3 regions of the Streptomyces sp. NBC_01775 genome follow, and region 3 is predicted to be linked to each of the others. Evidence: riboswitches for the same ligand, from Rfam matches in the RefSeq annotation. Region 3 holds a riboswitch; each other region holds the start of a gene.
The links. A riboswitch is a leader RNA that binds a small molecule or an ion and turns the genes downstream of it on or off. The one in region 3 is predicted to bind cyclic di-AMP.

Region 1: linked by a shared signal. The riboswitch ahead of OHB04_RS22020 (M23 family metallopeptidase) and the one ahead of OHB04_RS11300 (M23 family metallopeptidase) in region 3 are both predicted to bind cyclic di-AMP.
Region 2: linked by a shared signal. The riboswitch ahead of OHB04_RS29930 (transglycosylase SLT domain-containing protein) and the one ahead of OHB04_RS11300 (M23 family metallopeptidase) in region 3 are both predicted to bind cyclic di-AMP.

What each region holds. Positions count from the first base shown of each region.
Region 1 is NZ_CP109104.1:4,939,334-4,949,613, forward strand. It holds gene OHB04_RS22005 (beta-ketoacyl-[acyl-carrier-protein] synthase family protein) at 1-343, shown strand, start outside; gene OHB04_RS22010 (wax ester/triacylglycerol synthase domain-containing protein) at 442-2,022, shown strand; gene OHB04_RS22015 (PP2C family protein-serine/threonine phosphatase) at 2,201-3,355, shown strand; cyclic di-AMP (ydaO/yuaA leader) riboswitch at 3,600-3,769, shown strand; gene OHB04_RS22020 (M23 family metallopeptidase) at 4,151-5,290, shown strand; gene OHB04_RS22025 (aldo/keto reductase) at 5,733-6,686, shown strand; gene OHB04_RS22030 (PPOX class F420-dependent oxidoreductase) at 6,974-7,426, opposite strand; gene OHB04_RS22035 (restriction endonuclease) at 7,539-8,735, opposite strand; gene OHB04_RS22040 (DNA cytosine methyltransferase) at 8,994-10,187, shown strand; gene OHB04_RS22045 (very short patch repair endonuclease) at 10,119-10,280, opposite strand, start outside.
Region 2 is NZ_CP109104.1:6,712,206-6,722,485, reverse strand. It holds gene OHB04_RS29955 (ABC transporter substrate-binding protein) at 1-825, shown strand, start outside; gene OHB04_RS29950 (carbohydrate ABC transporter permease) at 822-1,889, shown strand; gene OHB04_RS29945 (carbohydrate ABC transporter permease) at 1,886-2,803, shown strand; gene OHB04_RS29940 (hydroxyacid dehydrogenase) at 3,034-4,041, shown strand; gene OHB04_RS29935 (DUF2264 domain-containing protein) at 4,038-5,993, shown strand; gene OHB04_RS29930 (transglycosylase SLT domain-containing protein) at 6,143-6,955, opposite strand; cyclic di-AMP (ydaO/yuaA leader) riboswitch at 6,959-7,132, opposite strand; gene OHB04_RS29925 (MFS transporter) at 7,564-8,820, shown strand; gene OHB04_RS29920 (hypothetical protein) at 8,811-9,056, opposite strand; gene map (type I methionyl aminopeptidase) at 9,155-10,012, shown strand; gene OHB04_RS29910 (biliverdin-producing heme oxygenase) at 10,150-10,280, shown strand, end outside.
Region 3 is NZ_CP109104.1:2,494,560-2,504,839, forward strand. It holds gene OHB04_RS11265 (sulfurtransferase) at 1-583, opposite strand, end outside; gene OHB04_RS11270 (VOC family protein) at 835-1,629, shown strand; gene OHB04_RS11275 (thymidine kinase) at 1,595-2,338, opposite strand; gene OHB04_RS11280 (alkaline phosphatase family protein) at 2,502-3,803, opposite strand; gene OHB04_RS11285 (DUF5998 family protein) at 3,800-4,402, opposite strand; gene OHB04_RS11290 (bifunctional acetate--CoA ligase family protein/GNAT family N-acetyltransferase) at 4,475-7,222, opposite strand; gene OHB04_RS11295 (HPr family phosphocarrier protein) at 7,384-7,665, shown strand; gene OHB04_RS11300 (M23 family metallopeptidase) at 7,802-8,635, opposite strand; cyclic di-AMP (ydaO/yuaA leader) riboswitch at 8,650-8,807, opposite strand; gene OHB04_RS11305 (M16 family metallopeptidase) at 9,048-10,280, opposite strand, start outside.

The sequences.
Region 1 (10,280 bases), 2.4 Mb from region 3:
GAGGGACGTCGACTACGTCAACGCGCACGCCACCGGCACCCCCCTCGGCGACAGCGTCGAGGCGGCGGCCCTCGCCCGGCTGCTGCCGCACGAGCCGCCCGTCTCCTCCACGAAGGGCGTGACCGGCCATCTGCTGGGCGCCGCGGGGGCGGTGGAGGCGGCCCTCACCGTGCTCGCCGTCGAGTGCGGCGGCGTACCGCCGAACGCCAACCTCACCAAGCCCTCGCCCGAGTTCACGCTGAACCTGCCGACGGCGGCTCTCGACCACAAGTCGGGCCTGGCCCTCTCCGTCTCCGCGGGCTTCGGCGGACACAACGCGGCCCTCGCCCTGGCCCCCGCGTGACCGCCCGACGGAGACCGGGGCGGGGACCGGGGCCTGGACCAGGGCCTGAACCCACGAACTGACGGATAGAACGGATAGAACGGATAGAGAAGCACGCCATGACCGAAGCGCTCCCGCCTCCCCGGCCCGCCCCTTCGCTGACCGCGCCCCGGCCGCTGTCCGTACGCGACCGGCTGATCCTCGACCTCGCGCGGCGCGGCCCGGACAGCTCGCTGCACCTGGGCGGGCTGCTGCTGTTCGCGGGCCGCCCGCCCCGTACGGACGAGCTGGCAGCCCAGCTGGCAGCCCGGGTGCTGGCGGCGCCCGAACTCACGTACCGCCTCGTCGAAGGGGGATCCGGGGGGCGGCCCGACGGCAGTCGGCCCGGCCGCGGGCGGTCTGTCGGCAGGCGGCCCGTATGGGTGCCGGACGCCGCCTTCGACGTACGGCGGCACATTCACCGGGTCACCGTGCCCGGCAGCGTCCCGCGCGATCCCGACGCCACCTTGCGCGCCGTGCTCGACCAGCCGCTGGAGCGCGACCGTCCGCTGTGGGGCGTGTGGCTCGTGGAGCGGGAGGGGAGCCGGGGGGAGCGGGACGGCCGAGGTGAGCGGGGCGGTCCGGGTCAGGGTGGTCGAGGGGAGGGCTTCGCGCTCTGTTATCGCGCGCACCACGCCTTCCAGGACGGCCGCGCCGCCGTCGAGACGATGGAGCGCCTCTTCGGCCCGCCGCCCCACCAGCGCACCTCCCCCCTCGGCGCGCAACTCGCCACCGCACCCGCGCGCGGGGACTGGGGCCTGACCGTGCTGAAGGACCTGCTGCCCCCCGTACGGCCCACCGCGAGCTGGCCCGCGCTGACAGCTCTGACCGGCTCGACCGCACCCGGCACGGACGCCGGACGGACTGCGGGAAGGGGTACCGGACGGGTGGCCGTCACCGGATCGTGTGATCTGGCGCCGCTGCACGCCGTCTCGCGCGCCACCCGCGCCGGCATCACCCAGATCTGTCTGGCGGCCGTCACCGCCGCGCTGCGCGCCTGGCACCCGGACGCCTGGGCCGGCGACCCGGCCCTGAGCCTGCGCGCGACGTTCGCCATCAGCCTCCGTACGGCCGACGATCCGCTGCGGCTGCTGGGCAACCACGGCGGGGTGGCCACCGTGCCGCTTCCGTGCGGGGAGCCCTCGCCGATGCGCCAGCTCGCCCTCCTCCAGCGCGAGGTGACCCACGCCCGGCTCAGCGCGGTCGGCCGCCGGCACCGGGTGCTGTTCGACCGGTTGCCGTACTGGTGCGGGCGGATCGGGCTCAGCCGTGGTATCGACCCGCGCTATGTGCCGCTCACCCTCGCGGACGTACGGGCCCGGGCGCGGCTCACCTGGGCGGGGCAACCGCCGGTCGCGTTCTTCCCCGTCCCGGTCTCGGTGCCGGGCCAGCCGCTGTTCATCGCCTGGACGACCTACGGGGGACAACTGCACGCCACCTTCGTCGGGCACTCCGCCGTACCCGGTATCGAGGCGCTGCCCGCGCTGTGGAACGCGGGGCTGGCGGCACTGGCCGCCGGCGCGGAGTCGCTGCCCGCGGCCTCGCCCGCACCGGGGTCGGGGCCGGGCGTGGGGCCGGACGTGGGACCAGGCGTGGGGCCGGATGCGGGGCCGGATGCGGGGCCCGCCCCGGCCGAGGAAGGCGGCCCCGCCTCGCACTGACGTCCGGGTCCCCGCGTGCGAACCACGACACCCGGACCACGACACCCGGACCGCGACGTCCCGACCACGCCATCCGGACGACACCGTCCCGACCGCACCGTCCCGACCGCACCGTCCCGACCAATGCCCCTCCCGACTGGCCGAGTCCCGCCCCCCAGGACAGATTGGGACAGTGCGGGTGAACGAAGCGGATGCAGCAGCCGAGCGGCGCAGGAACAGGCTGCGCCGCTACGCGCGGCTGCTGCCCGCGGTCCTCGTCCTTGTGGGCGTCGTCCTCGAACTGGTCACTCCACGGGACGCGACGTTCTCCGCACCGTTCGTGGCGGCGCCCCTGGCCGCCGCCGCGCTGCTCGGTCTGTGGGGAACGATCACCACCAGTTTCCTCAGCTTGGTCTTCCTCGCTGGTTTCCTCCTGTTCCGCGACTCGACGATCGGGAGCCTGGAGACCCAGACCAGGATCGCCACCGGGGCGACCGTCGCCGTGCTGGCCATCGGCGTCAATCTGCTGCTGCGCCGCAGCAGCGACCGGCTCGCCTCGGCACGCACCATCGCCGAGGCCGTCCAGATCGCCGTCCTGCCCTCCCCGCCCGCCAGCCTCTCCGGGCTCGCCCTCGCGGTCCGCTACCGCGCCGCACAGGCCAACACCCGCGTCGGCGGCGACTTCTACGCGGCCGAGGAGACCCCCCACGGAGTGCGGCTGCTCATCGGCGACGTACGCGGCAAGGGGCTGGGTGCCGTGGAGGCCGTGGTCATCGTCGTGGGCGCCTTCCGGGAGGCGGCCGAGCAGGAGGCGAACCTGGGCGGGGTCGCCGCCCGGCTGGACCGCGCCCTCCAGCGGGAGGGCCGAAGACAGCTGGGCACCGCGCAGTACGAGGGCTTCACCACCGCCGCGCTGGTCGAGATCCCCTGGGACGAACACGGGAACACGGCCGGCTCGCACGTCATACGGATCGTCAACCGGGGCCATCCAGGGCCACTGTTGATCAACCGAGGGAGAGCCACCCTCCTGGAGCCGTCCGTCCCCGCCCTCCCGCTCGGCCTGACCGAGCTGGGCGTGTGGCCCGACCACACCGACGAGTTCCCCTTTCCGCCCGGCTCCCATCTCCTCCTCTACACCGACGGACTGTCGGAGGCGCGGAACGCGAAGGGCGACTTCTACGACCCGGTCAAGCGGCTGGCGCACAGCTTCTTCGCCCATCCCGGGGAGCTGTTGGAGACGGTCCTCGCGGATGTCGAGTCCCACACGGGAGGGGTGTCGGCCGATGACATGGCCCTGCTCGCCGTCGCCCACCAGAAGTCGACACACGTCACGCTACGCAGCGATACGGACTAATTCGGGTGACGGAGCGTCCCAATTGATCCTGTGTTGCCCGAAAAGCGTCGGCCGCTGTGACTACTAATTAACGGGAACAGCTTGGAATCAACGGCTCGCTTCTATTAACGTCCGATAACGCAGCGCGGTTGTCACTGTCGTCACGAGAGACGGCACCGTGCGCCGTCGCCGAATCCCGCAAGCGGGGCACCACGAGGCACAGTTCGCCAGCGCGAGTCACAACTCGACAGCGCGAGCCGCGACTCGACAAGCAGCACCGCAGCGTGGGAACCGGGGAACCACCCCTTCTCGTCCGCACAGGACGCGAAGGATGGGGTGAATCGGACGGCCTTGCGCCCCGGCGCGAGGACGCCCGTAGGAGACCTTCCTGCTCCGAACCCGTCAGCTAACCCGGTAGGCGAGAAGGAAGGAAAGGAGAGCGCCCCCGTGGCGTCCAGGTCACAGAGGCATGCCCCCGAGGTCTCGTACGACCCGTACCTCGACGACGGCCCCCCGTCCGCTCCGTACGACGCGTACGGACCGTATGACGTGCACGGACCGTATGACGCGTACGAGACGGCCGGCGCGTACGAGACGGCCGGCGCGTACGGCACCCCCGGTACGTACGGCACTTCCGGTGCGTACGGCACCTCTGCTACGTACGCAGCCGCCCAGCGGGCAGGTGTGGGTGCGGGTGCCGGGGCCGGTGTCCACGAGCCTTACGGCGTACGGGAGTCGGCGGACCTGCGCCAGACGATCGGTATGCGCGAGACGCTCGGGGCGCGCGAGCCGGTCGGCGTGCGCGAGCCGCTCAGCATGCGCGAGACGGCCGGTGCGCCGGAGGCCTATGGTCCGCATGAGGCCTACGGCCCGCGTGACAAGGCCGGAAACGGGACCGCGACCTGGACCGGAAACGGGCCCGGGGCCGGGACCGGGACCGGCGACGAGGCCTGGGAGGAGTGGAATCCCACCGAGGAGTCCCTCCGTCCGCTGCGCGGCCGGCACCGCGTGGGCAAGCAGCGCTCCGGCGGTGTGGCCCGCAGTGGCGCGGTTCTCGGCGTCGGCATGATCGCCGCCGTCGGCGCGGGCGGCATGGCTACGGCCCAGGACAAGGACCCCGCCGCCATCTCCATGCCGGATGTGTCGTCGGCGACGGGAGCCGTGAAGAACCTCCCCGAGCACCTGCCCGACGCCAAGCAACTCCCCGGCGTCGGCGACCTCATATCCGACGGCGACTCCGACGGCACCGACCCGGTGGCTGCCGCCGCCGCGCACGCGCCCCTCACCCAGGCCGGCCTCTCCGCGGACGAGGCAGCCGAGGGCAAGACCGACGCGGGCGAGGCCCTGCGCGTCCGCATCCTCGCGCAGGCCGAACAGCAGCAGTCCGAAGCCGACGCCACCGCCCGCCAGGAGGCCGCGCAACAGGCCGCCGAGAAGGCAGCCGCGGCAGCCAAGAAGCAGGTGGCGGCCGACAAGAAGGCAGCGGCCGAGCGCAAGCGCGAGGCCGCCGAGGAGAAGAAGCGGAAGGCGGCGGCCGAGCGCCGCGCCAAGCTCGCCCGCGAGTACACAGCGCCCCTCGCCTCCTTCCAGCTCAGCGCCGGCTTCGGCCAGGCGGGCGGCATGTGGCAGAGCGACCACACGGGCCAGGACTTCGCGGCCCCGAACGGCACCCCCGTCAAGGCCATCCACTCCGGCACCATCAAGGAAGCCGGCTGGGCGGGCTCGTACGGCTACCGGATCGTGCTGAAGCTGAACGACGGCACCGAGCTGTGGTTCTGCCACCTCTCGTCGATGACCAAGTCCGCGGGCGACAAGGTCGGCACCGGCGATGTCATCGGCAGAGTCGGCTCCACCGGCAACTCCTCGGGCCCGCACCTGCACGTCGAGGTGCGCCCCGGCGGCGGCGACCCGGTCGCCCCGCTGCCGTGGCTGCGCGACAAGGGCGTGAACGTGTGAGACGGCCGGACGCCGACTCCTGCTGACCCCGACTTCCGCCGACCCCGACTTCTGCTGAGGGCCCGTCCGCCTCCGTCCACGGACCGTGACTTTCCACGGATCGTGAGCGTCCACGGATCGTGACGGTGCCCGCCCACAAACCCACGCCGCCGCCTCGCACCGCCAGCTGAGGCGCCGCACCGCACCTGAGCCGCCCAGCCGGCAGGAGGGGAGGAGGCGGCGGCGCTCGGGCCCCGAAGCGCCGGCGCGGGCGGTGGCGGCGCGGGCGGTGGCGGCGCTGGTGGCGGTGGCGGTGGCGGTTACGAGCCTCGGCACTCCAGACCCCGGCGGTCCCGGTGAACACCCCCCGACACCGGGACCGCCGGCCTCACTCCCGAGGGGCTCCCGCCCCGGGCGGCGGTGCTTCCGGTACGGCGTGCGCCGTCGCGTTACGGTCGCAAGCATGCAGATGAACGCCGACTTGAAGATCGGACAGCTCTCCGTCTCGCCGCTCGCGCTCGGCGGGAACGTCTTCGGCTGGACCGCCGACCGGCCCACTTCCTTCGCCGTCCTCGACACCTACACCGAGGGCGGCGGCAACCTCATCGACACCGCCGACGCCTACACCGCCTGGGTCGAGGGCAATTCGGGCGGCGAATCCGAGACCGTCATCGGCGAGTGGCTCGCCTCCCGCGGCTCCTCCGTACGCGAGAACGTCGTCATCGCCACCAAGGCCGGCCGCCACCCCGACCACATGGGCCTCGCGCCGGCCACTCTCAAGGCCGCCGCGGAGGACTCGCTGCGCCGCCTGGGCACCGACCACATCGACCTCTACTACACCCACTTCGACGACGAGTCCGTCGAGGTCTCCGAGATCGTCACCGCGCTGGACGACCTCGTCAAGGAGGGCAAGGTCCGCGAGATCGCCGCCTCCAACATCTCCCCCGCCCGCCTGCGGGCCTCCCTCGACTTCAGCGACTCCGCGGGGACCGCGCGCTACGTCGCGCTCCAGCCGCACTACAACCTCGTCTCGCGCGACACCTACGAGGGCGAGCTGGAAGAGCTGGCCCGGCGCGAATCCCTGGCCGTCCTGCCGTACTTCGCGCTGGCGGCCGGCTTCCTCACCGGAAAGTACCGCCCCGGCCAGCAGGTGCCGGAGGGCGCCCGCGCGGGCAGGGCCGCGCAGCACCTCGCCACGGACCGGGGCCAGCGCGTCCTGGCGGCCCTCTCCACCGTCGCCTCGGCCCACCAGGTGCCCGAGGCGACCGTCGCCCTGGCCTGGCTCGCCTCCCGCCCCACGGTCACGGCCCCGATCGCCAGCGCCCGCACCACCGAACAGCTGCCGACCCTGATGGCGATGAGCGACCTACGCCTGACGGACGACGAACTCCGCCTGCTGACAGACGCGTCGGCGTAAGCGGTCCGGCGAGGCCCCTCTTCCCCGGGCCGGGGCCCTTCCCAGGCCCCAGGCCCGGGGAAGGCCCCTGGCCCAGGGGGAGGCTCCCCGGCCCAGGGGAGGGCGGCGGCCCAGGGAAGGCCCCCGGCTCAGGGAAGAGAGGCGACCCCAGGGAAGGCCCCGGCTCAGGGAAGGGCGGCGGCCTCATGGAGAAGCAGGGCCGAAGAGGGCCAGAGGCACGGCCGGTCCGGTGCCGGAGGCACGAGATCGGTCCGGCGCCGGAGGCACGAGGCCGGTCGAGGCGCCTCTCACCCCTGCGGCAACTGCCCGTACACATGGTCGACGCTGAGCCGCACGACCAGCCGCCGGTCGGCCACCATCGAGGCGCGGTACTCGTCCCAGTCCGGGTGCTCGCCCCGAATGGCGCGGTAGACCTCGATCAGCTCCTCGACCGTGGCGTCGTGCGGATCCTCAGCGACGGGCGTCAGCTCCGCGACCCCGTCCACCACGGTCCACGTCCACCCGTCCGCGCTCGTCACATGAAAGCTCGCCCGAGGATCCCGAGCCAGATTGCGCGCCTTGGCCCGCCCGTCGGTGATGGAGACCCGCAACACCCGACTGCCGGGATCCCAGGCGTAGTTCACATTGGAGAGCTGAGCCCTCCCACCCCGCCGCAACGTCACCAGCACCCCCCGATCATGCTCCCCGACCACCCGCAGCAACGCTTCCTGAGCAGCCGCCCCCACCTGACCTCCACCCATAACGGACCCTCCAGCTCGCAACGACGGCCCGGGACGAAGCCTCACCCCAAGCCCCTGAGCCCCCAATAGTCCCGGACATCCCGCCCTGAGGGCAGACTCGCGGGACCTGACGTCACCCCGCGGTTGAGGGGAATGTGGCAGTCAGCCACCGCAAGACGAGGGCTGGGGTGGAAAAGCCCCGGCTCCGCAACAGGTCTGCGATGTCTTTGCCGCACATCATGATGACCGGATGCTCGTCCTCTCTGACCTCTTTGTATGCTTGTGTATTGAAGTGTGAGGTGGTGACAAAGACACCGAATTGGCGATGCCGCAGACGTGAGATGAGACGCGCTGTATCGCGTACCCCTACAGACGTGTTGTGTCCGTAGCACTTGGCCTCAAGAGCGAAGTGAACGGCGACTGGATCAGCGTGAGGGCCAAGCATGTAGAGGCCGGTGGCATCCCGTCCCCCGTCCCGGCTCGGACGAGTGACCTCGCAGTCCCCCGTATTGGGAGCCTGCATCTTCCACAGTTCGACAGCACAGGCCTCAAACCCATGCGGATCACCATTGAAGTAGTCAGTGATAGCGGAAATGAGATCTTTTCCCGCCGAATCCGGGGTCTGCTCGGCACGGGTGCGGGTGTGCAGGGTCGTCGGCGCTGTCAGCCGATTGTAGGTGCGGCCCTGCACCCAGGAGAGCCAGCTCTCTGGTACCGACGGTCCGGTACTGCTCTCGCCGAGAATCTCATCGATCCATGCGCGGTGAATCACAGGTTCGTTGAGCACAGTGAAACGTGCACGGTAGTTTTGGAAACGGCTGCTGCCTGAGCTGCGCCAGATGGCTGCCAACTCGTCATCTGCAGGCAGGGACTCGGCTCCTGGGGCGAGGAGCCCGCGGAAGATGACGTCCCTGCCCGACGTTCCTCTCTCGAAGAGGAAGAACGGCGGAATGCTGGCCCGGTCATCCGCGGATCCATGGGCGAGTTCGAAGACGTCCCGGAGCAGGATGTTCCCGCCCCGCTGTGATCTGTGAAGCCCCTGTCCAGGCTGCTTGTTGTCCCCGTAATACGTGAACAGTCCGGTCTGTATGTCGAGAACGTCCGGCCAGTCTGGGTCAGCACCTGTCGTGTAGAGGGCGACGAGCTTGACCGACTGCTTCCGCGGAGAACCCTTGAAGCGGAACCCGCCTTGGTTCCCCACTGGCAGCAGCTTGCAGATTGCGTCGTCCGCGGTGTTCCCGGCACTCCCACCCTTGTACACCGTATCGACGATCAGATCTGAACTAGAAAGACCGGAGAACGGTACGATGTGGCCACTTCGCTGCGACATGTGAGCACTCTAGAGGTGATTACTTAGGGTGCTGTAATTGTCCAGTACCGGTACGCTCCGTGATTGAAGGGTGGGACCCGGGCGCATGAGGGGCCTGAGTCAAGCCATATTGTGTGAGTGTCCCGGGCGCTCATGGGGCGGTGGAGGCGCGCCGGTGGGATGAGGAAGACTGAGGCAAGTGCGTTGTCAGTGGGGTCTGACACGCTGTGGGGCAGAGGTTCAGCAGTGTCCGCCAGGGCGCAGCGAGAAGGAGGGCGGATGGGCCGGGTTGAGCAACGGGGGTTCACCTCAGTTGAGATCTGTGCCGGAGCGGGTGGACAGGCCCTTGGTCTGCATAACGCGGGCTTTCGGCACCATGCCCTAGTAGAGCTGGACGATCACGCTGTCGCCACTCTTCAGAAGAACGTCGGCAGCCACCACGAATGGAAAGGCTGCTCGATCATCAAGGAAGACTTGAACAAGTTTGATCCTTGTGTTCTTGGGCTGGATGAGGGCTCTCTGGATCTTCTTGCTGGCGGAGTCCCTTGTCCGCCATTCTCGTCTGCGGGAAAACAGCTCGGAGAGAATGATGACCGAGATCTGTTTCCCGAAATGCTAAGGCTTGTAAAAAAGCTTCAGCCGAAAGCCGTAATGATCGAGAACGTGCGCGGCCTGCTTCAGCCTGAGCATAAATTTCTTGACTACCGGACGAGGTTTATCAAAGACCTGGAGAGGGCGGGCTACGATTTTTGCGGCTGGGAGGTGATCGAGGCGTGCCATTATGGTGTTCCGCAGCTGCGTCCCCGTGCCATCCTCGTCGCGATGAAGCCGGAATTTTCGGGCTATTTCACCTGGCCAGAACCCCGCAAAGATGACCTCGTTACTGTCGGCACGGCCCTGGCTGCGTCCATGCGTGCACGCTTCGGGCAGACCCCCCAGGGGAAGGCTGCTTTCAAACGTTGGTACGAGCTGGCTGAAAATGACATTGCTCCCACGTTGGTTGGCGGCTCTAAGAAGCACGGGGGGGCGGATCTCGGGCCGACACGCGCAAAACGCGCCTGGCTCAAGCTCGGGGTTGACGCTATGGGCGTGGCGAACGAGCCAGAGGAAATGAAAGATCCTGATCGCGATCTCTACGCCGTCGGAGCCGAGGGGGAGCCGCTCGGGCCTAAGCTAACTGTCACTCAGGCCGCAATTATTCAGGGCTTCCCCGCCCACTGGGAGTTCGCCGGCCGGAAGACGGCAGCCTACCGGCAGGTTGGGAACGCCTTTCCCCCTCCGGTGGCCCAAGCGGTGGGAGAGCGGATCGCCGACGCCCTCAAGGCTGGACTCGAAGTTCTGCCCAAGGGAACTCGCTCAGCAGGGGAAGAAGAGGAAGACTCCCTTTTCCCTCTCCCCGCCGTGTCACTTCCCGCTACGCGCTCGGAGTTCACTGACAGTGTCAGCAATCTTCAGGGCGCAAGCACCAGGTGATTCGTGTTCCCAGAAGCGGAGAACTGTCCACCCCGCTTCCAGCAGTTGACGGTCCGTGTCCCGGTCACGTGACACGTTGCGAGTCACTTTGTC
Region 2 (10,280 bases), 4.2 Mb from region 3:
CGCACCTGGGCGGAGTTCGAGCGGGCGGCTCGCGCCGTCGAGCGGGCCGCGCCCGGCTCCCGTATCGCCACCTTCCCCACCGACGGCGGCCACCATCTGGCGGGCTTCGCCTGGCAGGCGGGGGCGCGCTGGTTCGACACCAAGGGCGGCACCTGGACCGTTTCCATGACGGACCGGCCCACCCGCAAGGTCACGGTCTGCTGGCAGCGGCTGATCGACAAGGGCCTGGTCTTCCTCAACCCCGTGGACACCCAGGCCGGTTCGGCGCAGGTCGGCCGGGGCGCGGTCTTCGGCAAGCTGACCGGCGCCTGGGACGCGGGCGGGATGATGGCGGCCCAGCCGGGCCAGAAGGGCAAGTGGGGCGTGGCCCCGCTGCCCCAGTGGGACCTCTCCAGGCCCCGGGTGGGCACGCACGGCGGCTCGACCTTCGCCATCACCAAGGACAGCCGGCACCCGAAGGAAGCCATGGACTTCATCGAGTGGCAGGTCTCCAGCCCGCAGGCGTGGCGCGCCCGGCTCTCCAGCGGCACAAGCAGTCAGTACCCGGCCGTCTCCGAGCTGGTGCCGGTGGCGCGCGAGGCCATGGACACCAGCTACTTCGGCGGTCAGGACATCTACGCCCTCTTCCGGCGCGAGGCGGCGCACATCTCGCGGCGCTGGACCTGGGGCCCGCGGATGACGGCGACGCTCAAGACCGTCCAGGACGGGCTGGCCCGCGCCGGGGACGGTGAGGGCACGGTCCTCGGCGCGCTGCGCGAGGGCCAGCGCTCCACGATGCCCGACCTCACCTCCCTCGGGCTGAACGCGCGGGAGGGATCCGAATGACCGCGACTCCCTCCCCCTCGCCTTCGCCCTCCCCGCTCCCCACGCCCGCCACCCCGGCCCACCCCGGCACCGGCATCGGCACCGGATCCGGCACCAGGCCCGGCGACCGCGCCGCGTCCCCGGCCGGCGCCGGGGACCGTACGCGGCGCAGGGCGCGGCGGCGGGAGCTGGGGGCGTGCGCCGCGCTGATGGCACCGTTCTTCGTGCTGCTGGTCGCCGTCTTCCTGGTGCCGGTGGGCGGTGCGGTGTGGCTGAGCTTCTTCAGCGACGACCAGCCGGGCCTCGGCTTCGGGCCCGAGCGCACCGTCTTCGCCGGGCTGCGCAGCTACGAGGCGGTGCTCTCGGACCCCACCTTCCTGGCCGGGCTGGGCACGGCGGCGCTCTACTGCCTGTGCTACATCCCGCTGATGGTGCTGTGCGCGCTGGCACTGGCGCTGCTGCTGGACTCGGGCGCCGTGCGGCTGCGCCGGACCGCGCAGCTGTCGCTGTTCCTGCCGCACGCGGTGCCCGGCATCATCGCCGCCGTCATCTGGCTCTACCTCTACACGCCGGGCCTGAGCCCGGTCGTCGACCTGCTCGGCAAGGCCGACATCAGCGTCGACTTCCTCGGCGTGCACACCGTCCTGCCGTCCATCGTCAACATCGCGATGTGGAGCAACCTCGGCTACAACGTCGTCATCTTCTACGCGGCGCTCCAGGCGGTGCCGCGCGAGGTGACCGAGGCGGCCGTCATGGACGGCGCGGGCCCGGTGCGCACCGCGCTCCAGGTGAAGGTCCCGCTGGTGCGGGGCTCGGGCGCGATGGTCACGATGTTCACCCTGATCTGGTCGCTCCAGCTGTTCACCGAACCGATGCTGCTGAGCCAGGCCACGCCGGTGGTGGGCAGCCGCTACACGCCGAGCATGTACATCTACGACGCGGCCTTCACCCGCAACAACTACGGCCTGGCCGCCGCCGCTTCGGTGGTCCTCCTCGTGGTGACCATCACCCTGTCCTACGGGCTCAGCCGCTGGAGCAACCGGTCGGCCCGTACGGCGAACGTGCCCGAGGAGGCCACCCGATGAGCGCGTCGCCGCCGACCCGCCGCCGTTCCGCTGCTTCGTCGTCAGCGCCCTCCTCGCGCTCCGGGGCGCGGGCGCTGCGGCCCGGGGTGCTCGGGAGGGGCGCGGTGAACGCGCTCGTCGGACTGTCCGTCCTCTACACGCTGCTGCCGGTGCTGTGGCTGCTGGCCGCTTCGTCGAAGACCCGCGACGCGCTCTTCCGCAGCGACCTGCTGTCGGCCGGGGACTTCTCCTTCACCGGCAATGTCTCGGCGCTGTTCGCCATGGAGGACGGCATCTACGGCCGCTGGTACGTCAACAGTCTGCTCTACGCCGTGGTGGGCGCGGCTCTCGGCGCGATGGTGAGCGTCGCGTGCGGGTACGCCTTCGACAAATACCGCTTCCGCCACAAGGAAAAGCTCTTCGGGCTGGTGCTCGCCGGGGTCATGGTGCCGCCCACCGTGCTGGCCCTCCCGCTGTATCTGATGGCCTCGAAAACGGGGCTGGTGAACACCTTCTGGTCGGTGTTCATCCCCGTCCTCTTCAATCCCTTCGGGGTGTATCTGGGCCGCGTCTTCAGCCAGGGCTATGTGCCCGACGAAGTTCTGGAAGCCGCCCGCGTGGACGGCGCCGGAGAACTGACCTCCTACTTCCGTGTGGCCCTGCGGATGCTGGGGCCCGGCCTGGTGACCGTCTTCCTGTTCCAGCTCACCGCGATCTGGAACAACTTCTTCCTGCCCATGGTGATGCTTTCCGACCAGTCGCTGTTTCCGGTCAGTCTGGGGCTTTACATCTGGAACAGCTCGGCGGTGGTGACCCCCGATTACTACCCCGCCGTCATCATGGGCTCCCTCCTGGCCGTTCTCCCCTTGATCGCCGCGTTCGTGATGCTCCAGCGCTATTGGAAGTCGGGGCTGACGGCGGGAAGCGTCAAGTGAACTGTTGTCCCTGCCCCGCCCCTTCCCCCCGCCCCTTCCCGAAATTCCTCAGTCGCCGGAATGGCTCCTCCTCAAGCGCCGGAGGGGCTACTTGCAGCCCCTCCGGGGCTTGAGGAGCGGGGGGTTCGGGGGGCAGCGCCCCCCGAAAGAACGGGAAGGCGGGGTCCCCCCGGCCGGAGGCTGGGGGAGGGGCAGGGGCCAAAACATGGACCGCAACCACCAGGAGCGAGATGCCCTCTTACGTACGCGCAGCCATCGCCATGGACAAAATCGCCGCGGACGCGGTCCTGAAGCCCGCCGCCAGGCGCCGGCTCGGCGAGGTCGTCGGCCTCGCCCCGGACATCCTCGACGACTTCACCACGGAGGCCGCCCGGCAGACCCTGGCGGAAGCCGAACTGCTCATCACCGGCTGGGGCTGCCCACTCCTGGACGCGGCGGCGCTGGAGCGCGCCCCGCGCCTGCGTGCCGTCGCCCACACGGCGGGCAGCACCCGTGGCCATCTCACCGAGGCGTGCTGGGCCCGAGGCATCGAGGTCTCCTCGGCGGCAGCCGCCAACGCGGCGCCGGTCGCGGAGTACACGCTCGCCATGATCCTGCTCGCGGGCAAGCAGGTGCTGGAGTCGGCCCGCGCGTACTCCCGCACCCGCACCCGCGAGCACTGGCTCCTGCCCGATCCGACGCTGGGCAACTACCGCCGCACGGTGGGCATCCTGAGCGCCTCCCTCGTCGGCCGCCGCGTCATCGAACTGCTGCGCCCGCACGATCTGGAGGTACTGCTGTACGACCCGTACGTGGACGACGCGGAGGCGGCGGCGCTGGGCGTGACCAAGGCGGCGCTCCCCGAGCTGTTCGCCGCCGCCGACGTGGTGAGCGTCCACACCCCGCTGCTGCCCGCCACCCGGGGCCTCGTCGGGGCCGGGCCGCTGGCCGCGATGCGGGAGGGGGCCACACTCATCAACACCGCGCGCGGCGCCGTCGTCGACCAGGCGGCGCTGACCGACGCGCTGGTGAGCGGCCGGATCCGGGCGGTGCTGGATGTGACGGAGCCGGAGGTGCTGCCGCGCGGCCATCCCCTGTGGGAGTGCGAGAACGTGCTGCTCACCCCGCACCTGGCGGGCTCGCAGGGCAACGAGCTGGACCGGCTGGCCGACCTGGCGGTCTCCGAGGTGCGCCGCTGGGCGGCGGGCGAGGGGTTCGCGTACGCGGTGCGCGGCGACCGGCGGGAGCTGCTCGCATGACCGCCGCACAGCCGCGAGGGCTGCGACTGCCGCCGTACGACCGGGAGTTGAGCCCGCACACCGGGTACACCCGCGCCCACTGGGAGGCGGCGGCCGACGGCATGCTGCGGGCTGCCTGGCGCTGGGCGACCCCGCGCGGCGCGCTGCTGGACCTGCCGGGCCGGGCCTCGGTCTCGGGGGTGCGCTCGGACGGCCTGGAGGGCTACGCGCGCACTTTCCTGGCGGCCGGGTTCCGGGTCGCGGGCGCTTCCGGGGCCGATCCGGGCGGGCTGCTGGAGCGCTACGCGGCGGGGCTGGCGGCGGGCACCCGTTCGCCGGGCCGCGAGGACGCCGAGTCGTGGCCGCTGATTCTCGACCACCCGGGCAGGGGCCAGCCCATGGTGGAGTCGGCGTCGGTGGCGCTCGGGCTGCGGCTGACGAGGCCGTGGCTGTGGGACCGGCTGGACGAGGGGGTGCGGGAGCGGGCGGAGGCGTGGCTGCGCGGCGCCCTGCGGCACACGCCCGCGCCCAACAACTGGTACCTCTTCCCGCTGACGGTGGCCGGGTTCCTGGAGTCGGTGGGGCGCGGGGACACGGAGACCGCAGCCGCGATCGAGCGGGGGCTGACGCTCCTGGAGGGCTGGTGGCGGGGCGAGGGCTGGTACGCGGACGGGGACGGGCGGGCCTTCGACCACTACAACGGCTGGGCGCTGCATCTGTATCCCGTGCTGCACGCCCAGCTGGCGGGCGACGCGGCCCTGTTGGCACGCTACGGGCCCCGGCTGCGGGAGCATCTGACCAGCTTCGGGCTGATGTTCGGGGCCGATGGGGCGCCGCTGTATTTCGGGCGCTCGCTGACCTACCGCTTCGCCGCCGGGGCCGCCGTCGCGCTCGGCGCGCTGACCGGTCACACGCCGCTGGCGCCCGGCGTCTCGCGGCGGCTGCTGAGCGGGGCGCTGCGCTACTTCCTGGACCGGGACGCGCTGGACGGCCGCGGGCTCCTGACTCTGGGCTGGCACGGCCCGCACGACGCCTCGCTCCAGGAGTACTCGGGCCCGGCCTCGCCGTACTGGGCGTCCAAGGGCTTCGCCGCGCTGCTCGTCCCGCCGGACGACCCGCTGTGGACGGCGCCCGAGGAGCCCGCGCCGAGCGAGGGCCCCGACCGGGCACTGGCGGTGGCGGGGCCCGGTCTGCTGCTCCAGAGCACCGGCGCCGACGGCCTCGTCCGGCTGCACAACCACGGCAGCGACCATGTGCGCCCCGGGCAGGGCGAGGCGCACGAGGACGAGGATCCGCTCTACGCGCGCTTCGCGTACTCGACGAGGACGGGCCCCACCGCGCGGGACAACGTCCCCGACAACCATCTCGCGCTCCAGCTGCCCGCCCGCCCCGGCGAGTGGAGCGTGCGGCGGCGTATCGAGCCGCTGGGCGCCGCCTCGGCGCCGGACGGCGCCTGGGGCTGGGCGGCCTCCCGGCACCGGCCGGTCTTCCCGCCGGGCGGGCCGCCGGCCCCGTCGCTGTGGGTGGAGAGCGTGACGGTGGTGCGCGGGAGGTGGGAGGTGCGGGTGCACCGCGTGGTGGGGGCACCGGAGGGCACACGGGTGCGGCTCACGGGCTGGGCCACGGCCCCGGACACCGCCACCGGATCTACCGGGCTTATCGGATCTACCGGGCTGGAGCCGCTGTACGGGCTGGCCGCGGCCGAGGCGATGCGGGCGCCGCACGGCACGGCGTTCACCCGCTGGGTCCGGGTCCCCGTACTGGAGGGCGAGGTGCGCGGACCCGGAGCCGGCGCCGTGTGCGCGGCGCTCGCCTGGCTGGGCGAGGCCGGGGAGGCGGGGCCTCGGGGCGGGGCGGAGGCGGCGCGTCCGGTCGTACGGGTGGCGGACGGCTCGCTCGACATCAGCTGGGCGGGAGGCGGCGTACGGCTCGCCTTCGACCCGCTCACCGTCGGGCGCGTCGGGCCAAGGTGACACGGGGGCGGGGCTGCGGGCCGGGGCCCCGGGGCGCCGCCGAACACGGCGGCTGCCCGCCACCGGAAGGTGACGGGCAGCCGGGGAGGCACCGCTGAGCTGGGCGACCGCTCGACCACCCAGTCACGCGCCGCTCAGGCGCGTGTTGCTCAGTACGGGCCGTTCACGTTGTCGATCGAACCGTACGTCTTGGCGGCGTAGTTGCACGCGGCGACGATGTTCGCGACGGGGTCGCGCTGGTCGTTGGCGGTGCCTTCGACGTGGTACGTGTCGAAGGTCGGCTTGATGACCTGCAGCAGGCCGATCGACGGCGTACCGTTCTGGGCGTTGATGTCCCAATTGTTCGAAATGTCGGGGTTGCCGCCGGACTCCCGCATGATGTTGCGGTGGATGCCCTCGTAGGTGCCGGGGATGCCGTGCTGCTTCATGACACCCAGGGCCTCCTTGATCCAGCCGTCCAGGTTGGTCGACTTCGTCTTCGGAGTCTGGGTCTGCGTCGTGCTGGACCGCTCGGCGGAGCGGTCGGCCCGCTCCGGCGCGCCCCGCTTCTCGGCGCCGGCGGAGGAGGAGGGAAGGGTGAGCTTCTGACCGGGGCGGATCAGGCCCGGGTCATCACCGACGGTCTTCCGGTTGGCGTCGTAGACGGCCTTCCAGCCGCCCTTGACGTCGCGGTCGGTGGCGATGCGGTACAGGCTGTCGCCGCCGACGACGACGTACGAGCCCGACGCGTCGGACCCCTCAGCCTTCGACTGCTGGGCGGCCTTGGACGCGGCCTGGGTCTGCGCGGCGCTGGAGTGCGCCTGGACCTTGGCCGCGGCAGGGGCGGAAGCGGCGTTCGCGCTGCCCGCGGTGAGCAGCGGGGCGGCGATTCCCGCACCACCGGCTGCGAGTACGACGGAAATACGGGAAACGCGACGGAAATTGAAGGGGTGACGCAGGCTGCGATGGCGGCCACGAGACATGGGGGATCCTCTCCTAGCGCCTGCGAGGTGAGCTGTCGGATTCGGGCTGGAGTGGCCCGGCCATATCCCGGCGCACGAGGGCGCAAAGGGCATGGCTTCACCCCTAGCCGGCCGCACTGTGCGACTCGGCGCTTACCTGGTTCCCCCGCTCCTGCCACATTCTCTCGTGTGTATTTCCCTCACCGGGCAGCAGGATTCGGCGCCCCGGCAGAGGAACTCCCGCCGCGCATAGGGCCGGGAGCGAGGACACAGAAACACAATGGATTTACCAGAGCAAGGCGCGGGATTTTGATCATTGGCACCCCGCAGAAATGATCATTGAATTTATCCACGCTATGCTGTGGATCATTTTCTGAGCGTGAGAGAGGAATAATGCGGCTCTTTTGAAGAGCCCGTAGAAATAGGCACTTTGGCGATGCGGTGACGCAGCACACTGCCCCTCGGGGCGCGCCGATGTGTTTCCGGCCACAGGAAGACCGAAGAGGCCGCCAACTCACCCCTATTCGGGCATTGCGCGACTATAGAGTCCAATGAGGGGCTTGTCCGACTGTGGGCGTTTTTCGTAATACGGTTGCCGCTCCCGGTCCGGCTGGGAAGGATGGCTCCTCGTGCTTCCTGACCTCTCCCCGTGGCGGGAGTCGCGCGACTTCCGGCTGCTGTGGACGGCAGGGCTGGTCACCGTCTTCGGCAGCTTCCTCACGTTCGTCGCCCTCCCCCTCCAGCTCAAAGAGCTGACCGGCTCGGCGGCGGCGGTGGGCGCGCTCGGCGCCGTGGAGCTGGTGCCGCTGATCGTCTTCGGGCTGTACGGGGGCGCCCTCGCCGACGCCGTGGACCGGCGCAAGCTGATCCTGTGGAGCGAGGCCGCGCTCGGGGCCGTGGCCGCCGGCCTGCTGCTCAACACGCTGCTGCCGCACCCGATGCTGTGGCCGCTGTACGCCGCCGCGGCCCTCACCAGCGCGCTGACCGGCGTCCAGCGCCCGGCGCTGGACGCCATCGTGCCGCGCATCGTCGCGCACGACCGGCTCAGCGCCGCCGCCGCGCTCAACGCGCTGCGCTGGCAGGTCGGCGGCGTCGCGGGCCCCGCGCTGGCGGGCCTGCTGCTGGCGTACGCGGGCATGGAGACGGCGTACGCCATCGACCTGGGCACCTTCGCGTTGTCCGTACTGCTCGGCCGCGGGGTGGCACCCTCACCGCCGGGACACGACGCGACGAAGCCCTCACTGAGCGGGATCTGGGAGGGCGCGCGCTACGCGTGGGGCCGCAAGGAGCTGCTGGGGACGTACGCGGTGGATGTGGCCGCGATGCTGTTCGCGTTCCCGATCGCGCTCTTCCCGTTCCTGGCCGACCAGTTGGACGCCCCGTGGGCGCTGGGGCTGATGTACGCGGCGCTGCCGTTCGGCTCGATGCTGGTGAGCGCCACCAGCGGCTGGTCCTCGCGGGTGCACCGGCACGGGCTGGCGGTGGTGCTGGCGGCGCTGGGGTGGGGCGCCGCGATGACGGCGGCCGGGCTTGTGCGGAACGTCTGGCTGGTGCTGCTGTTCCTGACGCTGTCGGGCGCCTTCGACATGGTCAGCGGGCTGTTCCGCACCACCATGTGGAACCAGACCATCCCCGACGAGCTGCGCGGCCGGCTCGCCGGGATCGAGCTGCTGTCCTTCTCGGCGGGCCCGCAACTGGGCCAGGTCCGCTCCGGCGGGGTCGCCTCGCTCACTTCGGTACGGATCTCCGTGTGGTCGGGCGGCCTGGCGTGCGTGGCCGCCGTCGGCCTGCTGGCCGCGGTACTGCCGAAGCTGCTGGCGTACGACGCCCGCACGAGCGAGGACGCACGCGCCGTACGGGAGGCGCGTACGAAGTCTCAGCCCTGAGCGGGTCCGTCCTCCTGGCCGCCCCGCGAGGGGCCATCGCGCCAGCGGGGGTCGCTCTCCCACTGGGAGGTGCGCTCCCGCGCGGTCTCCAGCGCGTGCTCGGCCTCCTCGCGACTGGCGTAGGGGCCCATGCGGTCCTTGCCCGGCGACTGCGGGCCCTCCTCGACCTGGCCGTCCTCGACGTTGAAGAACCACTCGCCGGGCCTGCCGACCGTCTTGCGCTTGAACAGAGCCATGGGCCCATGGTCGCGCACCCCGCGCGAGTGCGCAGCACCCCACAGCACCCGTCGGCACCCCGCAGCGGCCCGCCGAAGGCCGGACTAGACTCGCCGCCATGTCTGGCCAGTCTCTTCTTGCCCCCGGCACCCTCTCCCCGCCCCGGTCGGTGCCCGCCTCCATCCCGCGTCCCGAGTACGTCGGCAAGCCCGCGCCCACCCCCTACGACGGGCCCGAGGTGCAGGACGCCGAGACGGTGGAGAAGATGCGGATCGCGGGCCGGGTGGCGGCGCGCGCGATGGAGGAGGCCGCGAAGCACATCGCGCCCGGCGTCACCACCGACAAGCTGGACGAGGTGGCGCACGCGTACATGGTCGAGCACGGGGCCTACCCCTCGACGCTGGGCTACCGCGAGTTCCCCAAGTCGCTGTGCACCTCGGTCAACGAGGTCATCTGCCACGGCATCCCCGACTCGACGGTGCTGCGCGACGGCGACATCGTGAACCTGGATGTGACCGCGTACCTCGACGGCGTGCACGGCGACAACAACGCCACCTACCTGTGCGGCGAGGTCGACGAGGAGTCGCGGCTGCTGGTGGAGCGCACGCGGGAGTCCCTCACCCGTGCCATCAAGGCGGTCAAGCCGGGACGGCAGATCAACATCATCGGCCGGGTGATCGAGTCGTACGCCAAGCGCTTCGGCTACGGCGTCGTCCGCGACTTCACCGGCCACGGAATCAACAGGTCCTTCCACTCGGGCCTGATCGTCCCGCACTACGACGACCCCAGGGCGACGACCGTGATGCGCCCCGGGATGACCTTCACCATCGAGCCGATGCTGACCCTCGGTACCCACGAGTGGGACATGTGGGAGGACGGCTGGACGGTCGTCACGAAGGACAGGAAGCGGACGGCGCAGTTCGAGCACACGCTGGTGGTGACCGAGACGGGCGTGGAGATCCTGACGCTTCCGTAGCGGGCTCGCCGGGTACACGTTTCCCGACAGGGCGTCGGCAAACCCTTGACTTAGGTAAACCTAAGTAGCAGGATCAAGGCTATCGCGCCGCCCTGCCGGATCGCGTGTACCCGCCTCCGCACCCCCGGGAGCCAGATGTGACCTCGTCAGTGTCGGACACGGCCTTCTCCGCACTCATCCGCACCGCCTCCCGCGAGCAGCACGCCGAGGCCCATGACTCGGCCTTCATGAGCGAACTGCTCGGCGGCAAGCTCGGCCTGGACGCCTA
Region 3 (10,280 bases):
CCCGGTAGCGCTCGGCGGCGCGGGCGTCCATCAGCAGTCCGCGCCGGGCCAGGGAGGCCGCCTCATCGGCGTCCAGCATCGGCAGCCCGCCGGGCGAGGGGCGGAAGTCGCCCTCGGCGGGCTCGGGGATATCGGTGCTGAGCGGCAGCGCGCCGCCCTCGCTCCCCCGCGCCTCCTGGCCCGGGGCTGTCGCGGCCTGCCACGCCTCCAGACCGCCGTCCAGGACCCGTACGTCCGGATGCCCGGCCCAGCGCAGCATCCACCAGCAGCGCGCGGCGGCCCAGCCGCCGCCCATGCCCCCGCCGTCGTAGACGACCACGGGGCGGTCGGCCGAGACTCCGGCGCGGCGCATGGCCGCGCCGAACACCTCGACCGGCGGCAGCGGGTGGCGGCCCGTACCGGGCTGCGGAGGGCCCGCCAGTTCGCTCTCCAGGTCGATGTAAACGGCGCCCGGCAGATGGCCCTTGCGATAGGCGGGCAGTCCGGGCGGATCACCTGGCTTGTAACGCACGTCGAGCAGGACGGGGGCGGAGCCCGCCGTGATGTCGCCCGCGAGTTCGGGTACGGAGATGATGGGAGTCATGGCGCCATCTTCGCGCAGCCGCGTCATCCCCGGGACCCGGGACCGCACGCCCCATGGCGGCTCGCGGAACGACAGCACACGGATCGGGGATCCTCGGGTCCGAAGCGGAGAGAAAGCGGCGCGGCCGGGGAGCGCCGCACGACAGGTGGTGCAAGCATGCGCACTGGCGAGAAGTCACGGAGCCGCGGCAAGGACGCCGGGGCACTTCCACCGCACGACCGCATCGATGATGGTCTCAAGGAGCGAAGCAGATGACCGAGCAAGCGACTCGGCTACGTCACACACCCGGCTCGCCCGCCTGGGCGAGCCTCATGGCGCATGGGCTGGACGCCGGCAAGGAGTTCTACGGGGAGTTGTTCGGCTGGGAGTTCCGCGCCGGCCCCCAGCAGTTGGGCCCGTATGTGCGCGCTGTCGCACACGGCCACGAGGTCGCCGGGCTGGGCAGGAAGGCGGGCGGCAGGCAACTCCCCGTCGCCTGGCTGCCGTACATGGCCACCGACGACGCCGACGAGACGGCCGCCCGGCTTCGCGAGTACGGCGGGACGGTGGCTGTAGGGCCTCTGGACGCGGAGACGGCGGGGCGTATGGCGATCGCCTCCGACCCGCACGGTGCGGTCTTCGGAGTGTGGCAGGACGCCCACTACCCGGGCCTGGGCACCGCTCCGGTGGGAACGTCGGGCGCCCCGGTCTGGTTCGAACTGGTCACCAAAGAGACGACGACGGTGGTGAAGTTCTACCAGTCGGTGTTCGGCTACGAGGCACACGCCGTGGAGGGGCCGGGCTTCGACTATCTGACCCTCTACGCGGAGGGGGTACCCGTGGCGGGGATCTTGGGGGTCGGTGAATCGCTGCCCCGTGACCGGGGGCCGCACTGGCGCACCTACTTCGCGGTGGACGACCCCGATGCCGCGGCGCGGCGCGCCACCGAGCTGGGCGGGCACGTGGTGCGCGAGCCTTCCGACTCACCCTACGGAAGGGTGGCGACCGTCGCGGACCTGGAGGGTGCGCACTTCAGTGTGATCCGGCCGGCCGAAGCGGATCGCTGAGCCCCGTAGCCTGATGCCGGACCGTCCCGCGTCCGGATGCGGGAGGCGCGGCGGGCGGCTGGGGCATGTCGACCGGCAGCACGTCGGGAGACAGCGCGCCGGCGCCCGCCGAGGCCGCGGTCAGCCGCCGCCGGTGATGGCGCCTGCACAGCACCTCGTACCCCACCTCGCCGCTGGGCTCCCCCACATCGCCGACGACGACCTGCGCGCCCTCGACGACCATGCGGCCACCGACCGTACGCGCGTTGTGCGTGGCGCGGGACCCGCACCAGCAAAGCGCCTCGACCTGGAGGGTCTCCATGCGGTCCGCCAGCTCCATCAGCCGCTGGGAGCCGGGGAAGAGGCGGGTGCGGAAGTCGGTGGCGATGCCGAACGCGAAGACGTCGATGCCCAGTTCGTCGACGACCCTGGCCAGCTGTTCGACCTGGTCGGGCGAGAGGAACTGGGCCTCGTCCACGATCACGTAGTCGGTGCGTCCGCCCGCGGTGAGGTGACGGACCAGGTGGGCCTGGAAGTTGAGGTCCTCGGCCACCTCGACGGCCTCGGCGACCAGCCCGAGCCGGGAGGAGAGCCGGCCTTGGCCCGCCCGGTCGTCGCGGGTGAAGATCATGCCCTGGAGGCCGCGGGCCGAGCGGTTGTGCTCGATCTGTAGCGCGAGCGTGCTCTTTCCGCAGTCCATCGTTCCGGAGAAGAACACCAGCTCTGGCATGGCGTGTTCGGCCTTTCTGACGTGCGGGCGTGTGGGGACGCGGGCGGTACGGGGCTCTGCGGCCACGGTGGGGGACGGCCGTCGGAGCCCGCCGTCGGGCAGCGGCCGTCGGGGCCTCCCAGCAGGTGGGCCTTCCCCGGCGGACGGGGCCTCAAGCGGGCCTTCAGGTGCGGACCTCCAGAAGCGGAACGAGCTGTTCGGCGGCAGTCGCCGAGCCGTGCATCCCGATCAGCTGGGACTCCTTGGGCTCACGGCGGGTGGCCACCACGGCGACATCGTCGCGCATCGCCGCGATGACGTCACCGAGCCTGCCGCGCACCCGGGGCTCGACGCCCGGCCCGAACCAACCCAGCGCGAGGGCCTCTTCGCGGGTGGCCACCCAGGCCTGGTCGGCCAGGACCTCGCGCCAGACGGCGTGCACATCGCCGGCGGCACCCGGTACGGCGTAGACGTGCCGCATCCGGCCCTCGCCGCCGAGCTGGGCGACGCCCGCACTCAGCTCCCAGTCCTCGTCGAAGTCGATCCGGGCCTCGGGCCGCTCGGGAATGTCGACCATGCCGTGATCCGCGGTGATGTAGAGCGCGGAGCGGGGCGGCAGCTGCTCGGCCAGCCGCTGCGCGAGCCGGTCCACGTACATCAGCTGACCGCGCCAGGCGTCCGAGTCCATGCCGTAGCGGTGACCGTTGCCGTCCAGCTCGGCGAAGTAGGTGTAGACGAGCGAGCGGTCCCCGGCGGACAGGCGTTCGGCCGCCAGGTCCATGCGGTCCTCGGCGGACGGGCGGCCCAGGAACGTGCCGCCGGACAGGGCGATCTTGGTGAGCGGGGTGTGTTCGAAGTGCGGGGCCGTCACCTGGCAGGTGGCCACGCCCGCCGCGTCCGCGTGCTGGAAGACGGTGGGGTACGGCTGCCACACGTGCGGGTCGGTCCACGGCTGCCAGCGCAGCTGGTTCATCAGGCGGCCGGTGGCCGGGTCCAGCGCGGTGTATCCGGGCAGCCCGTGCTCGCCCGGCACTCGGCCCGTGCCGACGGAGGCGAGTGAGGTGGCCGTGGTGGAGGGGAAGCCCGAGGTGATCGGCTCGCCCGTGCCCGCGCCCGAAGTCGGCAGCAGCGAGGTGAGGAACGGCGCCTCGTCCGGGTGGGCCTTGATCGCCTCCCAGCCCATGCCGTCCACCAGGAAGACACAGGCCCGGTCGGCGGGCCGGACGGGGATGGCCGCCGTCATGCCGGGGACACCGAGGCCCGCGGCGATGGAGGGCAGCAGGTCGGCAAGGGAGCCGGTGCCGTAGCGGGGGACGGGTGCCGTGCGCGGGTCGAGCGGGGCGTCGTCGTACGCGGCGGCATACGGAACAGCGCCGTTCGACGCGGTGTGGGGGTGTCTGCCGGGGTCCGGGAGCGGAGCCGTGGGCGGGCGCGGAGCCGTGCGGTGCGGGTGCGGGTGCGGGTGCGGGAGACCCTCTCGGGTCACTGCGGGGGCCCGACACGGGTGGTGCCCGCGGTGGCCTCGGAGAGGGCCTGCGCGAAGGCGAGAGTCTGACGGACGGTGTCGGGTCCGTCGCCCGCCTCGCTGACGCGGAGCGAGAGGTCGTCGGCCGTGGAGGAGCCCGTATAGCCGTGATCCGCCTCGCAGTTGGGATCACCGCAGGTCGCGGGCTCCATGTCGAGACGGGAGACGGCGCCCCAGCCGATGGTCAGGACGACCTCGCGGGGCAGGGTGCCGGGGGTGTACGACTCGGGGTTGGCCACGACACGGGAGAGCACGACCGAGGAGATGCGCTCCAGCTTCACGGACTCGGTGGAGGTGGTGGCATAGGGCGAGGGCGAGGTGCCGTCGGCCGCCTGCTCGTCGGTGTGACTGACCAGGAAGCGCGTGCGGGTCAGCACGAGGACCGTGACATGGCGACGGACCTCGTTCGAATCGAACGTCGTCTCCTGGTGCACGAGGTAGGAGGCCACGGGCTCCCCGCCCACCGAGGCTTCCACAGCCTCGGCCACGAGGGCCGGGTAATAGCCACTACGCTCGATCGCCTCGCGCAGCCCCTGGGTCGTCGTACCGGTCTTCGCCATAACAGCCATCCTAAAGGCCCGGGTGCCGACACATCCCCGGCCCGCCCCGCTCCATGCGCCCCGCGCCCGGAGTCAGTACGCCGGGAGCCTGCGCGCCCCCAGGTCGGGGCGCCGCCCGGGGTCGGCCGCACGGACCGAAGCGCTCAGCACGGTCACACCTCGCGGCGCGACGACCACCGGGTCCAGTTCGACGGCGACCACCTCCGGATGGTCGTCCATCAGCAGCGAGACACGCAGCAGCACCTCCTCCAGCGCCGCCATGTCCGAGGGCTCGGCGCCCCGCCATCCGAACAGCAGGGGCGCGGACCGGATCGCGCGGACCAGACCGGCGGCCTCCTTGTCGGTGACCGGGACCAGCCGGTGCGCGGTGTCGCCCAGCAGCTCGGAGGGGGTTCCGGCGAGCCCGAAGGAGAGCACGGCGCCGATGGCCGGGTCCAGGGTGCCTCTGATGACGGTGCCGACGCCGCGCGGCGCCATCGACTGCACCACGGGCCGCAGCTCCTCGGGAGCGCCGAGCGCGGCCGTCAGCTCGCCGTAGGCGCGGCGCAATCCGGTCTCCCCCGCGATGTCCAGCCGCACGCCGCCGAGGTCGGCCCGGTGCCGCAGATGGGACGCTGTGGTCTTGAGCGCGACCGGGTAGCCCAAGGTCCGCGCCGCTTCGGCGGCCGTGTCGGCGTCCGGAGCCGGGAGGGTGGGCTGGACGGCGATGCCGTAGCAGCCCAGCAGCCGAGCGGTGTCCTGGTCGGTGAGGGCCTGGCTGCGGGCGGGCACGTCCGTGACGCGGGCGAGGAGGCTCGCCGCCGCTGCCTCGTCCACCTCGAACTCGGGCACCTTGCCCGGAGCGCCGGCCTCGGCGCGCCAGCGGGCGTAGCGCACCGCCTCGGCCAGCGCGTGGGAGGCCCGCTCGGGGGTGGGGTAGGAGGGCAGCCCGCGCGCCGCGAGTGCCGCCTCCAGCCCCTCCATGGCGAGGTGGACGACGGCGACGGGCTTGCCTCCGGCGGCCTCCGTCGCCTGCTGGAGCGCGTCGGCGAGGGTCTCGACGTAGCCCTGCGGCGGGTCGGCCGCGTCGTGGGTGGGCGCGGTGCCCGGCAGTTCGGCGGGGACCGCCGGGATGACGGTGACCAGGACGGCGTCGGTTCCGGGGTCCGCGAGCGCTTCGCCGAGCGCCGTGCCGAAGTGGCCGGGCCCGGCCGTCCCGGGGAGCGCGACGACCGGCCGGGGGCGCAGCCCGTCGTTGAGGCAGGCGTCGTAGGTGAGCAGGCTGAGCGCGTCGGTGTTGCCGACGATGCCGACGCGTGGCCCGGCCGGGGCGGGCTGCCCCGCGAGCAGGAGACCGGTGTCCAGCAGTTCGGTGAAGGTGTCGACCATGAGGACCCCCGCCTGGCGCAGGAGGGCGTAGACGGTGGCGTCCGGGGCGCGGGAGGCGGGTGCGGCGTGGCCGGGCGGGGGCGCGCTGCCGCGCTGGCGGGCTCCCTTGACGACGACGACCGGCTTGCGCGCGGCCGTGCGCCTGGCGAGCCGGGTGAACTTGCGCGGGTTGCCGATGGATTCGAGGTACATCAGCACGACGTCGGTGTCCGGATCCTCGTCCCAGTGCTGGAGCAGGTCGTTGCCGGAGACGTCGGCGCGGTTGCCGGCGGAGACGAAGGAGGAGGGCCCGATGCCACGCCGGTCGAGCCCGTCGAGCAGGGTGATGCCGATGGCGCCCGACTGGGTGAAGACTCCGGTGCGGCCCCGTGCGGGCATCCGGATGGAGGGAGTCGCGTTGAGCCGCACGTCCGGGCCGGTGTTGATCAGGCCGAGCGCGTTCGGGCCCACCAGGCGCATCCCGTAGGAGCGGGCCAGGCGCACCAGCTCGCGCTGTTCGTCGCGGCCGAAGCCGTCGGAGAGGACGACGAGGCCCTGCACGGCGGCCTCGCCGCACTCGGCGACGACGGAGGAAAGGCCCTCGGCGGGAACGGCGACGACGGCGAGGTCGATGTGCTCGGGGATCTCCCCCACAGAGCGGTAGGCGGGCACTCCCGCGAGCTCGGCGGCGCTCTCGGGCCCGGTGCCGGTGGGGCTGCCCGGCAGCTCACGGTTGACCGCGTACACGCCTCCGGTGAAGCCTCCGGCGCGCAGGCTCTCCAGCACGGTCCGTCCGGCGCCGCCGGGGGTGCGGCTGGCGCCGACGACGGCGACGGAGCCGGGGGCCAGCAGCCGGGCGACGGAGCGGGCCTCGGCACGCTGTTCGCGGGCCCGCATGACGGCCAGGGAGCGCTCGGTGGGTTCGAGGTCGAGGGTGAGGTGGACGGAGCCGTCCTCGAAGCTGCGCTTCTGCGAGTATCCGGCGTCCGTGAACACCTTGATCATCTTGGTGTTGGCGGGCAGCACCTCGGCGGCGAAGCGGCGGATGCCGCGCTCGCGGGCCACGGCGCCGATGTGTTCGAGGAGCGCGGAGGCCACTCCCCTGCCCTGCTGGTCATCCCGGACGAGGAAGGCGACCTCGGCCTCGTCGGCCGGCTCGGCCGCCGGTCTGCCGAGTTCGTCGATGCGGTCGTAGCGGACGGTGGCGATGAACTCACCGCCCACGGTCGCGGCGAGGCCCACGCGGTCGACATAGTCGTGGTGGGTGAAGCGCCTCACGTCCTTGTCGGACAGCCGGGGGTAGGGGGCGAAGAAGCGGTAGTACTTGGACTCGTCCGAGACCTGCTCGTAGAAGCTGACGAGCCGCTCAGCGTCGTCCGGCGTGATGGGCCGGACCCTGGCCGTCCCGCCGTCGCGCAGGACGACATCGGCTTCCCAGTGGGCCGGGTAGGCGCGCTCCTCGGGGCTCGGCATGGGGTCAGCGTACGGCGGTGGGGGCCACGGCGGCGGTCCGGCGGCAACGTATCGTCGCATCTTGGGATCGCCGGATATGCCGGACGGCACCGCGGAATGATGCACTCCGGTCACCGTGCGAGACTGACCTAGAACAACGTTTCGAATCGAAGGGCAACATCATGGTTGAGCGCCGCGTCACCATCGGCTGGGCCGAGGGGCTGCACGCCCGCCCCGCCTCGATCTTCGTCCGTGCCGCATCGGCAGCCGGGGTCCCCGTCACCATCCAGAAGGGCGACGGCAGCCCGGTGAACGCGGCCTCCATGCTGGGCGTGCTCGGCCTGGGCGCCGAGGGCGGCGAGGAGGTCGTCCTGGCCTCGGAGGCGGACGACGCCGCAGAGGCTCTCGACCGTCTGGCCAAGCTGGTCTCGGAGGGCCTGGAGGAGCTTCCGGAGACCGTCTGAGCCATCACGGCGGACAGCACACAACGGATCAGCCCCCGGTCATGGTGACCGGGGGCTGATCCGTATGCGGTGTCCGGATGGCGCGTGCGCCATGCGCCGTCCGGATGGTGCGTGCGCGGCGTGGAGCGCCTGAGTCTCAGACCTTGAGGCCGTGACTGCGCAGGTAGGCGATCGGGTCCATGTCCGAACCGTAGTCGGGGCCGGAGCGGGCCTCGAAGTGCAGGTGCGGGCCGGAGGAGTTGCCCGTGGAGCCGGACAGCGCGATCTGCTGGCCCGCGGTGACGGTCTGGCCGACCGAGACGCTCATCGAGTTGAGGTGGCCGTACTGCGTGTACGTGCCGTCCTTGTGCTTGATCACGATGTTGTTGCCGTACGCGCCGCCGTTGCCGGCCTCCACGACCTCGCCTGCCGCGACGGACTTGACCCGGGTGTTCATGCCCGCGTGGAAGTCGATGCCGGTGTGGCTGCCGGAGGACCACATGCCGCCGCCGGTCTTGTATCCGGTGGAGACGTGGGAGCCGTCGACCGGGAGGACGTAACCGCTCAGCTTGGCGCGCTTCGCGTCGGCGGCGCGAGCCGCCTTGGCCTTCTCGGCGCGGTCCTTCTTGGCCTTCTCGGCCGCGGCCTTGCGCTTGGCCTCGTCCGCCTTCTTCTTGGCCTCCAGCTTGGCCTTGGCCGCCGCTTCCTTGGACTGGGCCTCGGCCTGAGCCTTCTCGGCCTCGATGACCTGGGTGTGCGCCTGCTGGTCCAGGGTCTCGGAGAGCCGGCCGCTCACGCCGAAGGCGTCGTTGAAGCCGGTCTCGTGAACGCGGTTCTGCTCGCCGCTCGAAGCGAAGGCCGGGGAGGCGAGCGTTCCGACGACGCCGACGGTGGCGAGCCCGGCTATGCCTGCGGCTCCGGCACCGGCCCTGCGGGCCTTGCTGGGGCGTCGGTGCTTCCCGGTGGGACGGGTGGGACTGGTGAACGCCATAGAGAGGCGCACTCCTTTCCTTCCTTCTCGCCTACCGGGTTAGCTGACGGGTTCGGAGCAGGAAGGTCTCCTACGGGCTGCCTCTGGCGAGGCGGTCCGATTCACCCCAGGGACTGCGTTGGGTCCCCGGCTCCCCTCGGCTTGCGCCTCGGGAACTCGGCGATCACTGTGCGTCGGCCGCGGGCGCGGTCACTTCTGACGAACAGCGGCAATGACGCTAAACGGGGCCACTTCTGAGCGGCAAACGAATCCCTGTGTTTGTCGCGCACGCCACACCCCGTATCGCCATGTCCGGGTGAGAAGCGGACATTTGGCGGGCCCCGGAAGGGGACGTTCCTCTCACGCCGCCCCCCTCCGGCCCTCGTTCCGGCCCCGCCTGGCGGCCAACGGTCGAAGAGCCCGCCGTCCTCGCTCAGGAGCCCGTGACGACCTTCACCTCTCCGATCCCCAACTCGCGCACCGGGTCCGCGATCTGGGAGGCGTCACCGACCAGCACGGTCACCAGACGGTCGGCCGGGAAGGCGCTGACGGCCGCGGCCGTCGCCTCCACCGTGCCCGCCTCGGCGAGCCGTGCGTAGAGGCGGCCCTGGAAGTCGTCGGGCAGAAACTGCTCGACCTGGTCGGCCAGCGTCCCGGCGACGGCGTCCGACGTCTCGAAGCGCAGCGGGGCGACGCCCACCAGGTTGCGCACGGCCACGTCGCGCTCCTCGTCCGTGAGGCCCTCGGCGGCCAGGACGCGCAGCACCTGCCACAGGTCGGCCAGCGCCGGGCCCGTGACGTCCGTGGCGACCGAGCCGCTGATGGCCAGCAGCGCGGCGCCCGTACCCTCCGCCGAGGACCGCAGCACCTGCCCGAAGGCCCGCACGCCGTAGGTGTAGCCCTTCTCCTCGCGCAGCACGCGGTCCAGCCGCGAGGTGAGGGTGCCGCCCAGGCAGTAGACCCCGAGAAGCTGTGCGGGCCACACGCTGTCGTGCCGGTCGGGGCCGATGCGGCCGATCAGCACCTGGGTCTGCACGGCGCCGGGCCGGTCGACGATGACGACGCGTCCGCTGTCGTCGGCCGAGATGGACGGCATCGGGCGGGCCTCGGCCGCCGTACCCGTCCAGGCGCCCAGGGTGTCGGCGAGCGCCGCGTCCAGGTCCACCCCCTCCAGATCGCCCACCACGACGGCGGTGGCCGTCGCGGGGCGCACGTGGGCCTCGTAGAAGGCGCGCACGGCCGCCGCGTCGATGCGCCGCACCGTCTCCTCCGTGCCCTGCCGGGGGCGGGACATCCGGGACTCGGCGGGGAACAGCTCGCGCGACAGCTCCTTGGCGGCACGCCTGGCGGGGTTGGCCAGCTCGTGCGGGATCTCGTCCAGCCTGTTGGCGACGAGGCGTTCGACCTCGCCGTCGGGGAAGGCGGGAGCGCGCAGCGCGTCGGCCAGCAGGCCCAGCCCCTTGGGCAGCCGGGAGACCGGGACCTCCAGGGAGACGCGCACGCCCGGATGGTCGGCATGCGAGTCGAGCGTGGCACCGCAGCGCTCCAGCTCGGCGGCGAACTCCTCCGCGTCGTGCTTGTCCGTGCCCTCGTTGAGCGCCCGGGCCATGATCGTGGCGACCCCGTCCAGGCCCTCGGGCTCGGCGTCCAGCGGCGCCGGGAGGTT